DNA from 3 places in the Ensifer sp. genome. Region 1 is predicted to be linked to each of the others. Evidence: predicted binding sites of a transcription regulator. Region 1 holds the regulator's gene; each other region holds the start of a gene.

Region 1 (4,224 bases):
GCAATTCCGTTTCGGGCTGAGAAAACCTCTGCATCCTTCGACGACACACGCGGGCCAATTCACCGCCCCCCTGATCTCTCCATGCACTCCGCCAGACCTCCATCGGTCGAGAGCGACGTTGGCCGTGGGCGTGGCACAGTCAGTCGCATCCGGCGAAATCGCCGCGGCACGCCTTGAATCCGAAACCGGCTGCTCCCACTTCATTAGAATTGATTGAAATACAGCCATCAACCAGTCAAGGAACTGAGCGATGCCAACCTTCATCATAGAACGTGACGTACCTGGCGCCGACAAGCTCACCCAGGACGATCTCTGCGCGCTGTCGGCCAAGTCCAACGCTGTCGTCGCAGATCTTGGCGTGCCTTATACGTGGATCACCAGTTACGTGGCCGGCGACAAGATCTATTGCGTTCACGAAGCACCGAGCGCCGACGTCATTCGCGAGCACGCCGAACGCGGCGGATTTCCCGCCAACAGGATCACAGAGGTTGCCGCCGTTATCGGCCCCTCCACCGCATCGCCACGGCGCGGCGGAAACTGAAGAAGACAACGGCATCGCCGCCCGACCTGTCATGACGACGCATCGCGTCTCAATAGCCATCATTCCACCTGCGCCGTCATTGACTTAAGCGCGTATCGATGCAGGCTGAGCTACCGGTCATTCGGAGCCCAGGAGGGCCCCCGGCACGCGTTTCCAAGGAGACGAACATGGCAAAAGGTCAAGTCCGCAGCAACCGCGAGGTTCGAAAGCCCAAAAAGGACAAAGCCGTCAAAACGACCGTTGCAACCGAAGGCTCGCAGGTCAAACTTGCCGGCAGCAGTTTCCCGGCCGGCAAGAAGGACAAGAAGTAAAATCGCACCCGGTCATCTCTGCGCCAGACGCGCATGAGACATCTTCGCTGGCTGTCGACCGCCCCATCCGTGCGTCTTTGCTGAATTGCGGGACGACACGGTCGGCGCAACAGTCTGGCGAGCGTTGCGAGCCTAAACGCATCGCTCGCCCAAGCTGCGCGAGGGGCAAGCGGCCTGCGCCGATCACGCTTCGTGCGCTTGCCCCCACCGGAACAATCGCAGCACGGCATCGCAGACCGGTCCGTTCGTCGCGAGGAAATGTGCTCTGAATGCCACAACTCGAAGCGCCGTTATCGACCTTCTCAAAGAACTGTTGAACACGCCTGGCTGCGCGGCATGCTTGCTGGACTTCGGAACGAAAGCGCGGTTCACATCGTTAACCAATCTACCGGCTTCACTCCTCATCTTTCGGACGTTCATCGTGCTCGCAGCCTTGCTCATTGCTTCGATTATCGCATCGCCAAACATCGCCCTCAGTGCAGCGACGGTCGATGACCTGCAGGCCGATTTCGAATCTGCAGTCCCTTGCCAGCAGATCGATGGTCGCAACGTCTGGAAGGGTGCGATCGCCTACTACATCCAGTCCTTCGTCTTCGAGGGGGACACACCCGTGGCGACTGATGCCGCGGACGCCGTGTTGCCACAGGACAATTCAGCTGAAACCGTCAAGGAATTCGAAGACGCCTGCTCTGCCACGCGACCGGCCTGAGGCACGCGACTTTCATCGCGTGGCGAGCGTGCCGACGAACTTACGTCCAGATCCCCCCGTCGGCGTCGGTACAGCCATGGGGCGGAATCACCGTGCCACAGGCCAACTTTGGCCGCGCGCCACCCACTGATCGATCAGGCACCGAATCGCTGCACTCCAGACGATGCCAACCGCGTCGAACGGTCTTCCGACGGTATCGACATATTGGTATCAACCGAAACCGGGGCCCACTATCGCAGCGACCACGTTCACGATCGGCGACAGGACCCGAATCAATTCCTGCATCGCAACCTTACTCCGTGCGCCGCGGCCCGTGGCAGCACAGAGCCTCGCGATCGCCGGCTCCAGCCAATTCCGCGTCGACAGCCGCAGCATTCACCAAATTTTAGGCACTTGCGGAACACATATGGAACAGATAGTGTCTGTTCTTGATTTGTTTCACGCTTCTGGAGCGACTGGCCATGCTGACCCGCAAGCAACAGGAATTGCTTCTCTTCATCCACGAACGAATGAGGGAGTCCGGTGTACCGCCATCCTTCGACGAGATGAAGGATGCTTTGGACCTGGCATCCAAGTCGGGCATTCACCGGCTGATCACGGCGCTCGAAGAGCGCGGCTTCATCCGACGGCTGCCGAACCGCGCACGCGCACTTGAGGTCATCAAGCTGCCTGAAGCCTATGCGGCGAACACACAGCCCCGTCGCGGCTTTTCGCCGAGCGTCATCGAAGGCAGCCTCGGCAAGCCCCCCGCCCCAGCTCCGGCTAAGGCACCACCCGTTGCCGACAACAGCTCGGTGTCGGTGCCGGTCATGGGTCGCATCGCCGCCGGCGTGCCGATCTCGGCCATACAGAACAACACCCACGACATCTCCGTTCCGCTCGACATGATCGGTACCGGCGATCACTACGCTCTCGAGGTAAAGGGCGATTCGATGATCGAGGCAGGGATCTTCGACGGCGATACCGTGATCATTCGCAACGCGACGACTGCCAACCCCGGTGACATCATCGTTGCCCTCGTCGACGACGAGGAAGCGACCTTGAAGCGCTTTCGTCGCAAGGGCGCGTCGATTGCGCTGGAGGCCGCAAATCCGGCCTACGAGACACGAATTTTTGGACCCGACCGCGTCAAGATACAGGGCAAGCTGGTCGGCTTGATCCGCCGCTACCATTAGGCCCGAATGGCGCTTTGCGCCGTCATCGCCACCGTTCTCCCGAATGCGAACGTCTCGCCACCCCTGGGGTAGCGAGACGCCGGATATCCATCCGAGCGCTTGCGCGCTTGCGGATTCTTATTCGTGGATGGAGTACTCGCCGAGCTCGCAGAGGTCCTGCGTGTCTTCGGTCGTGTCGAGACCCGAACCTTCCTCGAACTCGAAGCGCATGTCGTACTTACAGACGTCGCGTCCGTCGGCGATGGTAATTTCCATGCTCTCGCCGGGATTGAGCACTTGCCGTCCAAAGACATCGTCCTCCCACTGGTCGACGCCAACAGGCGATGTGTAGAAGTTCGTCAAAACAGCCTTCGTCTTGTTCTTGAGCTGAAAGACGAGATCCTCGGCGCTTGCAGCGCTCGTCGTTGCAGCAAGAAGAGCAAGTGCGGTCAGGGCGATCTTACATTTCATTTTATGTCATTTCCTCCATTGTCGGCTTTGTTTGACACCACCTATACGGGTCGCATCGACGGAATATTCATTCCCGTTACCGTCTAGAGACAATATTTTTTCCGGTGACAAGAGCTGCGTCACAACCATTTCCGGGTCGGTCATGTAACGGCAGCAACGGCGAACGGCGACAAGTCGCACGATGGCGTCCGGAAATGGTTTGATATTGATTTTACTCAATTTAAACTTTGGTTGGCGACGTGGCGAAGGCGACGCCTGTCACTTCCGAAAACGGCGCGTCGAGCGGCCCGACGTCACGGAACCAGTGGAAGCTTGCCATGCAGCGATCAGCCGGCCTTCGCGGCGTTAGCAGCGAAAACCGCCTTCCATCCATCCTGGCCCGCAGACACTTCCTGACGTTCGTTTCCATGTCAGATGGCGGTTGATCGGTTCTGGGTCGTTCGTATCGCAGGACAGCCGCGACACGTCGCACACTGCCGCCTCGGCCTTTGCCCGGCCTCAATCGACGGACGTGCCGTTGCCTTTCGCCGTTCGCGGCCTAACTACCCCCTCCCATGCCCCATGAGAGGAACTGCTGAATGAACCGAAATGGCCTTTATCTCGTCATCGCCGCCCTTGCCGTGGCCGTCGTCGGGCTCGGCGTCTATGCCTATCGCGAAGAAACGAAACCGGCCGGTGTCGAAATCAAGATTGGCCAGGACGGGGTTTCCGTTCAGGAGAATTGAACCACGGCCTCAATTGACCGACAGGCGAGCGAGTGCGGGCATTCATTGCCGCATCGTGGCGCTTGCCACAATCGGTCCCGTTCGATGGAAGGTGGTCGCCCGCAGTCGAGCGACCTTCTACGCCCGACAGTCGCGATGCCGATCCGGTTCGCGACGGCATACGGTTGGAAATGCGCGCGACCGTTCATTGCGGGCGGCTTATTGGCCGTTGCACGCGAATGCGCTTGAGCATGCCTCATGGCATGCCCTATGGAAGACGAACAATTAGACACAATTTCAGATGGATGAGACCATGAACCTCGACATTCAGGCG
Region 2 (4,224 bases), 1.4 Mb from region 1:
TCGCCGATCTGCACCGCCTTGGTGAGCGCCACCGGGCCGGTGTCGAGCCCCTTGTCCATCTTCATCACCATCATGCCGGTCTCATGGTCGCCGGCCATGATGGCGCGCTGGATCGGTGCCGCACCGCGCCAGCGCGGCAAGAGCGAAGCGTGGCCGTTGTAGCAACCAAGCCGCGTTCCCGTCAGGATCGCCTCGGGCAGCAGCAGGCCATAGGCAACGACGACGGCGACATCCGCGTCGAATTCGCGAAAGGTCTGGCGGTCGGCTTCGTCCTTGAAGTTGACGGGTGTCAGCACGGGAATGCCGAGCAGCTCGGCCGCCTGATGCACCGGCGACTTCTGCAGGTCGAGCCCCCGACGGCCACCGGGCCGCGGCGGCTGGGTATAGACGGCGACGATCTGGTGGCCGGCGCCGGCAAGTGCAGCGAGCGTCGGCACGGAAAACTCCGGCGTTCCCATGAAGATGATGCGAAGCGACAAGGCGGATACTCCGGCCGTTTGAAATCAGGCCCCTTCAAACGGGTTTCCGCGCCTCAAATCAAGCCCTTCGACGACAAAGCGCCCGGCGGGCGCCCTGTTGGGGGATCAGATCGCCTTTGCGCCGCGGGTCTTGGCGGCCTTGGTGAACCGACGGATCACCATGTCGCGCTTGAGCTTGGAGATGTGGTCGATGAACAGCACGCCGTTCAGGTGGTCGATTTCGTGCTGCAGGCAGGTCGCAAGCAGGCCATCGGCCTTGACGATCTGTTCCTTGCCGTCGCGATCGAGATGCTTGACGGTTACCTCGGCCGGGCGCTCCACCTCGGCATAATAGTCCGGAATGGAGAGGCAGCCTTCCTCATAGACGGAGAAATCGTCGGACGACGCCACGATCTCCGGATTGATGAAGACATGCGGTGTCTTCTCGTCGCCTTCCTTGGAGACGTCGAGCACCAGCATCCGCTTCGCCACGCCGATCTGGATGGCGGCAAGGCCGATGCCGGGGGCATCGTACATGGTTTCGAGCATGTCGTCGGCCAGGCGACGGATGTCGGCGTCGATGGTTTCGATCGGGGTCGAGACCTGGCGCAGGACGGGATCGGGAAGGATGATGAGTGGCTTGATCGTCATAATGCTCCCATAACCGATCTTTCCTTGCGGGCGCAAGAAAATTGGCACGCACGCCACGGGCATCCCGGCAATGTCGATTGCCGTTAACCCCACGCGGCGAATGTTCTTGTTTTGATCTGGCCTTCAAAAGAGAATCTGTTAGGTTTGCTGCATGGAACCTGCGCCCATTTCATTCGACCAACCGGTTTTCTTCGTCGGCACCGTCCCGATGACCGTCGCCCATCTCGGCATGCTGCTCGCGGTGCTGGCGGTGGGTCTGGTCCTGATGTCGCTTTCGCGGCGGCGTCGGGCCGGCGACGACGAGCGCCACGAGCAGATGGCCATGCTTCTTTCGGCGCAAACCGAAATGCAGGGCCGTATCGCGGCGATGGCCGACGTCTTCGGCAGCCGCCAGGCGGAACTGAACCAGACGCTGAGCCAGCGGATCGACGGCATGACGCACCGGATCGGCGCCTCGATCAGCGAGCAGACGAAGGCGACGCATGAGAACCTGCGGCGATTGCAGGAGCGCCTGGCGGTGATCGACACCGCGCAGAACAACATCCAGTCGCTGGCAAAGGACATGGCCGGGTTGCAGGCCATCCTGTCGAACAAGCAGACGCGCGGCGCATTCGGGCAGTCGCGCATGGAGACGATCGTCGCCGACGGCCTGCCGATGGGTGCCTTCGCCTTCCAGACGACGCTGTCGAACGGCGCCCGCCCCGATTGCACCATCCGCATGCCGAACGACCAGCCGCCGCTGGTGATCGATGCAAAGTTTCCGCTGGAAGCCTGGAACGGCATGCGCGACGCGGCGACGCCGGAGCGCCGCCAGCAGATGGCGCAGCTCTTTCGCCGCGACATGGAGGTGCATGTCCGCGATATCGCCGGCAAATACCTGATCCCCGGCGAGACGCAGGAAACGGCATTTCTCTTCGTCCCCTCCGAATCGATCTTCGCGGAGATCCACGAGCATTTCGAGGCGATCGTCCAGAAGGCACACCGCCAGCGGATCGTCATCGTCTCGCCGTCGTTGCTGCTTTTGTCGATCCAGGTGATCCAGTCGATCCTCAGGGATGCCCGCATGCGCGAGCAGGCCCATCTCATCCAGGGTGAAGTGGTGCGGCTGATGGAGGACCTAGCGCGCCTCGACGAGAGGGTGCGCAAATTGCAGGGCCATTTCGCCATGAGCCAGAAGGACGTCGAAGAGATCCTCATCTCCTCAGGCAAGCTTTCGCGCCGCGGCGCCAAGATCGAAGCGCTGGAACTGGAGGCGGAAGGTGCGGCGCGGCCAGACGCCGAACCGCGCCAGGCCGTCGACAATCGTGTCGGGCAATTGCGCCTCAGGGTGGTTGACGAAGACTGACGGTCTCGGGCACTCTCCGGCCAAAATCAGCAAATCGACGGGACATCCTCACATGATCACTGTTTTTGGGTCTATCAACATGGACCTGATCGCCACGACCGCGCGCCTGCCGAAGCCGGGTGAAACCGTTGCCGGCTCGGGCTTTTCGACGGCTGCCGGTGGCAAGGGCGCCAACCAGGCGCTCGCCGCCCGGCGGGCCGGCGCCATCGTCCACATGGCCGGCGCCGTCGGCTCGGACAGCTTTGCCGATGGCGCGCTCGAACTGCTGAAGGAAGCCGGCGCCGACCTGACATTGACCAAGACCGTGGATGAGCCGACGGGCACCGCCCATATCCTCGTCGGCGGTGATGGCGAGAACGTCATCGTCGTCGTTGCCAGCGCCAATGCCACCGTAAACGAGGCCGACGCCGTTGCCGCCGTCGACGGCATGCACGCGGGCGACACCCTCATGCTGCAGCTCGAAATACCGGCCGCATCGGTGGAAAAGGCGCTTGCGGAAGCGCGGCGCAAGGGCGTTCGCTCGGTCATCAACATCGCCCCCCTGACACCGGACGCCGCCCGTCTCGGCCGCTTGGCCGATATCGTCATCGCCAACGAGACGGAATTCGAGCTTCTCGCCGGCAAGACCGGCATCGAAAGCGCCGAACGCGAAGAGGCGATGAAGAAACTGCATGCCGAAACCGGCCATACGGTTATCGTCACGCTGGGCGCCGAAGGCGTCGTTGCCGTGCACGAGGGCGAGATCCATCGCGCCCGCGGCCTGAAGATCGATCCGGTCGATACCGTCGGCGCCGGCGATACCTTCTGCGGCTACCTTGCTGCAAGCCTCGACGAGAAGCTCGCCTTCCCGGATGCGCTGCGACGGGCCGCCGTTGCAGGCTCGCTTGCATGCCTCAAGCGCGGCGCCCAGCCCTCGATCCCGCTTTCCTCGGAAGTGGAGCCACGCATCTGAGGACAAACTTCGATCCTGACGTGCGGCGGCGATCCCTCGCCGACCGGACGTCAGGAACGGCTCTGCAAACACGGGCGATCGCCATTACCCCGCGGCGTCAGGAAACTGTTTCGCACGGCATAGGAACGCCGCATCCAGACCTGCGGCACGCAGGTGCAGAAAGCGCGTCGCGAACCGGCGCAAGCACTTCAAACCAAAGCATTATCGGCCTTTTCGCAATCCGGACAGCCCATGTCGCGGAGGTAAAACTCCGTGCGCAAATTCTCAATGAGCGCGGCATGAATTAGCCGTCGCGTTGGCCCTATCTTAAGATTTGCTCGTCTATTCAAGACCCTGAGAAAGCCGGTTCCGAAGGGATGGCGGCCTCCACTATGCCGGTCGGCATCTGGCGCTCCATGATGGAGTTTCACCCACATTGTGAAATGCGTTCGCCGCAGGTCCTGGCCTGCGGACCTCCCAGCTCGTGAGGATTTCATGTTCAAGTTCCAAGCCAAATCGCTGGCGACAAAGCTGATCGCGGTGACAGGCGGCACGATCGCGCTCGTGATGCTCGCCTCCAACTTCGTTCTCATCTCCCAGACACAGGATCGCGTCGAAACGCTGGTGCTCGACCAGGCAAGCGGCGAGGCGAAAGCCATCGCGTCCGATATCGCCGGCGACATCGGTGAGCTTGCAAGCGCCTCGCGCTCGATGGCCGGCATCCTCGGCCGCGCCCACGCGGAAAAGTCGATGGAACGCCCCGGCGTGATCAACATCCTCAGGGCCAATCTCGAGCAGAACCCGTCTGCCTTCGGCAGCTGGTTTGCCGAAGAGCCCAA
Region 3 (4,224 bases), 690 kb from region 1:
AGGCGATCATGAAGGCCTACAAGACCGAGAAGGGCGACTGGAAGACATTTTCCAGGGATTTCCTCAACCTGATGGCGGAGCGCCAGATCGAGAAGCAGGTCAAGCCGGAGGCGCTACGGGGCGCCTGCCTGCTCTGTGCCGAGGACAAGCCACACCGCTGCCACCGCACGCTGGTGTGCGAATACCTCAACGACCGCTGGGGCGGTCGGCTTGCGGTTCAGCATCTCTAGGCGGCTCTCGGCGTCCCAACGCCTGTCCGCTCACACCTTCTCGACGAACCCATCCAGCACGCGCTTCTGGCCCGCCTTGTCGAAGTCGATGGTCAGCTTGTTGCCTTCGATCGCCGAGATATTGCCGTTGCCGAACTTCATGTGGAAGACGCGGTCGCCGACGGTGAAGCGCGAGGGCTCGGTGCTGGTGGATTTCGCCACCAGTTCGCCGTCGATGGTGCGGCTGCGCGGGCCGCTTTCGCCATAGCCGATGCGCTCGACCGCGTGGCCGGAGCGCGAGCCCCAGTTGTCGCGGGTGGCGTCGGAGCGGTTCTGCTGGGCGCGCTTCCAGCCGGGAGTGGAGTAGTTGTTCTGGAACGGGTCGGCCTTGTCGAAGCGCGACTGGCCGTAGCCGCCGCGACCGTACCCGCCATAGGACTGTTCGGTCTCGGCGACTTCGACATGGCTGACCGGCAGCTCGTCGAGGAAGCGCGAGGGCAGGGTGGATTGCCACAGGCCATGGATGCGGCGGTTCGAGACGAACCAGATGTGGCAGCGGTGCTTTGCCCGGGTGATGCCGACATAGGCAAGGCGCCGTTCTTCCTCGAGGCCGGAGCGGCCGCCTTCGTCCAGCGCGCGCTGGTGCGGAAACAGGCCTTCCTCCCAGCCGGGCAGGAACACGGTGTCGAACTCGAGCCCCTTGGCCGAGTGCAGCGTCATGATCGAGACGGCATCGAGGTTTTCGTTCTGCTCGGCGTCCATCACCAAGGAGACGTGTTCGAGGAAGCCGCGCAGGCTCTCGAAGGCTTCCATCGAGCGGATGAGTTCTTTCAGGTTTTCCAGCCGGCCCGGCGCTTCGGCCGACTTGTCGTTCTGCCACATCGCGGTGTAGCCGCTCTCGTCGAGGATCTGCTCGGCAAGTTCGGTATGCACGGTGGTTTCGAGCAGGCCCTGCCAGCGGCGGAAATCGGCGACGACGTCGAATAGGCCCTTGCGGGCCTTGGGCTTCAGCTCGTCGGTCTCGATGATATCGCTGGCAGCTGCAAGCATCGGGATGTCGCGGGCGCGTGCATAGTCGTGCAGCGTGCGGATGGTGGTGTCGCCGAGGCCGCGTTTCGGCGTATTGACGATGCGCTCGAAGGCGAGATCGTCGGCCGGCTGGCAGACGAGCCGGAAATAGGCCATGGCGTCGCGGATCTCAAGCCGCTCGTAGAAGCGCGGGCCGCCGATGACGCGGTAGTTGAGGCCGAGCGTGACGAAGCGGTCTTCGAATTCGCGCATCTGGAACGAGGCGCGCACCAAGATCGCCATGTCATTGAGCTTGTGGCTCTTGCGCTGCAGCTGCTCGATTTCCTCGCCGACGGCGCGGGCTTCCTCTTCGGAATCCCAGGCGGCATGCACCTGCACCTTCTCGTCGTCCGGGTCGCTGCGGTCGGTAAACAGCGTCTTGCCGAGCCGCCCCTCATTGTGGGCGATCAGATGGCCGGCCGCGCCGAGAATATGCTCGGTCGAGCGGTAGTTGCGCTCGAGCTTGATCACCTTGGCGCCCGGGAAATCCTTCTCGAAGCGCAGGATGTTGTCCACTTCCGCGCCGCGCCAGCCGTAGATCGACTGGTCGTCGTCGCCAACACAGCAGACGTTCTGCGGCACGCCCTTGGGGCGCTGCGCCAGAAGACGCAGCCACATATACTGCGCCGTGTTGGTGTCCTGATACTCGTCGACGAGGATGTAGCGGAACTTGTCGTGATATTCCTTCAGCACATCCGGATTGCTGCGGAACATGCGGATGGGGTGCAAGAGCAGATCGCCGAAGTCGCAGGCGTTCAGCGTGCGCAGGCGGTTCTGGTAGGCGGCATAGAGCTCGCGGCCCTTGCCGTTGGCAAAGGCGCGCGCGTCGCCCTCGGGGATCTGCGAGGGGTCGAGCCCCTTGTTCTTCCAGCCGTCGATCATGCCGGCGAACAGCTTGGCCGGCCAGCGCTTGTCGTCGAGGCCCTCGGCCTGGATGATCTGCTTGATCAGCCGGATGACGTCGTCGGTGTCGAGAATGGTGAAGTCGGAGCGCAGGCCGACGAGTTCGGCATGGCGGCGCAGCAGCTTGACGCCGATCGAGTGGAAGGTGCCGAGCCAGGGCATGCCCTCGACCGCATGGCCGACGAGCACGCCGACGCGTTCCTTCATCTCGCGGGCGGCCTTGTTGGTGAAGGTCACCGACAGGATCTGCGAGGGGAAGGCGCGGCCGGTCGTCAGGATATGGGCGATGCGGGTGGTGAGCACCCGGGTCTTGCCGGTACCGGCGCCGGCGAGCACCAGCACCGGGCCATCGAGCGCTTCCACCGCTTCGGCCTGCTCCGCGTTGAGGCCGGAGAGATAATCCGGGCGCTGCTGCCGGTCGCGGGCTGCCATGGCGCGTGCGGCAATGCCGCCCGTTGCCGGAGGCTGCGGTTTGCGCGGGGCCGGCTCGTCGTCGAAGAAGGGAATATCGTCGAAACCACTCATCATGCGGCTCAATGTAGTGATTCGGAGGCGAAAGGCCAGAAAGGATGTTCTTCTTTTATTCCGTTTTCTGCGCCACCAGCACCAAGCCTGTGGAAAGACAGGCGATTTCGAAGCCGCTTATTCTTGTGCCCGCCGCTGTCAGACCGTCCTGTCGAAGGTTGGGTCCACCGGCACCTGCAGGGCGGTCGCCAGCTGGTTGGTCCTGGCGGCAAGCGAGATGACGCGCAAGAGATCGGCATGCTCGGCATTGGTCATGCCCTTGGCTCTTGCGGCCGCTGTGTGGGAATGGGCGCAGTAGCCGCAGCCATTGGTGACGGAAACGGCGATATAGAGCATTTCCTTGACGAGAGGATCGAGCGCCGAGGGCGTCGCCATGACGGCCTTGACGTCGCGCCAGGTCTGCTCCAGCAGATCGGGATCGAAGGCGAGCCACAGCCACATGTTGTTGATGAAGTCGGCTTTGCGCGTGGTGCGGATGTCGTCGAACACGGCCTTGACGCGCGGGTCGGATTCCGGATCGGCGGGCGGGGTGATGGTGCTCATGATGTCTCCTGCTCAAGGATCGCCGGCGGCCGGGCGCCGCCGGTTCAGTCGGAAAAGGGATCAGACGAGCGCGAAGACGCGGGCGGGACCACCGGTGCCGCCACGATGCTTCGGCGCGCCGAGTACCAGGGTGGCGCCCTTGGCGGGCACCTTGTCGAGGTTTGCTGCCGCCTCCAGGCCCCAACGCCCTTCCGGCAGCCAGGCATAGTGGGTGGCGAAATCGGGCGAGGGGCCATGATCGAGCGACAGCGTGTCGACGGCAATGCCCGCCGCCTTCGTCTCCTCCAGCAGATACTTGACCGCTTCGACGTGGAAGCCCGGGAAATGCAGCTTGCCGTCGGCATCGGCATTGCGGAACTTGTCGGTGCCCAGATGCGCGTCCCAGCCCGAGAGCATGGCGACGCAGGCGTTTTCCGGAATGTCGCCGTTTGCGGCGACCCAGGCCTTGATGTCGTCAGGGGTAAGCTGCGCGTCGGCATCGGCCGACGCCTTCTGGCGGATGTCGATGACGGCGAGCGGCACGATCAACTTGTCGACTGGAAGCTCGGCCACCGACAGGCCATCGGCGGAAAAGTGCAGCGGCGCATCGACATGGGTGCCGGTGTGCTCGTTGACCCTCAGCTCGAACATGTTGAACTTGTCCTTGGCGTAGTTGAACTTTTCCTCGCGAAAGAACTGCTGCTGGCCGAAGAAGGTCGGAAACTCCTCGTAGAGCTCATGGGTGAGGTCGGTGACAGCCGTGTGGCCCTGGGCCAGCGCCGCAGGCGCAATGCCCGCACTTGCGGCCGCGATCCCCGCCGTTCCGACGGCGGCCGCCTTGAAGAAGCTGCGGCGGGACAACATTTTCTGCTTTACGGATTCCAGGACGCACGCATCGCACATGATCTTTCCCCCTCTTCAGAACCGGCTGAAACCTGGTGGCAATGGCTGCCGGCGGTTGCAGGATACCGCAGTGGCGGCCGCTGTAAACGGTGAT

What was found. Region 1 encodes LexA, which represses DNA repair genes until DNA is damaged. Its sites were predicted from a motif close to TGTTCNNNNTGTGTTCNG; they were not measured.
Region 2: the regulator LexA is predicted to act here: its motif matches at 1,211-1,228, upstream of RTP54_RS01875 (DNA recombination protein RmuC).
Region 3: the regulator LexA is predicted to act here: its motif matches at 2,751-2,768, upstream of RTP54_RS11980 (ATP-dependent helicase).

Annotation. Positions count from the first base shown of each region.
Region 1 is NZ_DALZXU010000001.1:1,751,601-1,755,824, reverse strand. It holds gene RTP54_RS08590 (DUF4242 domain-containing protein) at 251-541, shown strand; gene RTP54_RS08585 (hypothetical protein) at 709-852, shown strand; gene RTP54_RS08580 (hypothetical protein) at 1,193-1,561, shown strand; gene lexA (transcriptional repressor LexA) at 2,023-2,736, shown strand; gene RTP54_RS08570 (hypothetical protein) at 2,854-3,186, opposite strand; gene RTP54_RS08565 (hypothetical protein) at 3,765-3,911, shown strand; gene RTP54_RS08560 (GFA family protein) at 4,204-4,224, shown strand, end outside.
Region 2 is NZ_DALZXU010000001.1:376,667-380,890, reverse strand. It holds gene fmt (methionyl-tRNA formyltransferase) at 1-479, opposite strand, end outside; gene def (peptide deformylase) at 585-1,109, opposite strand; gene RTP54_RS01875 (DNA recombination protein RmuC) at 1,261-2,454, shown strand; gene RTP54_RS01870 (ribokinase) at 2,507-3,406, shown strand; gene RTP54_RS01865 (methyl-accepting chemotaxis protein) at 3,881-4,224, shown strand, end outside.
Region 3 is NZ_DALZXU010000001.1:2,438,197-2,442,420, reverse strand. It holds gene RTP54_RS11985 (DUF488 domain-containing protein) at 1-230, shown strand, start outside; gene RTP54_RS11980 (ATP-dependent helicase) at 261-2,708, opposite strand; gene RTP54_RS11975 (carboxymuconolactone decarboxylase family protein) at 2,844-3,248, opposite strand; gene RTP54_RS11970 (cyclase family protein) at 3,309-4,130, opposite strand.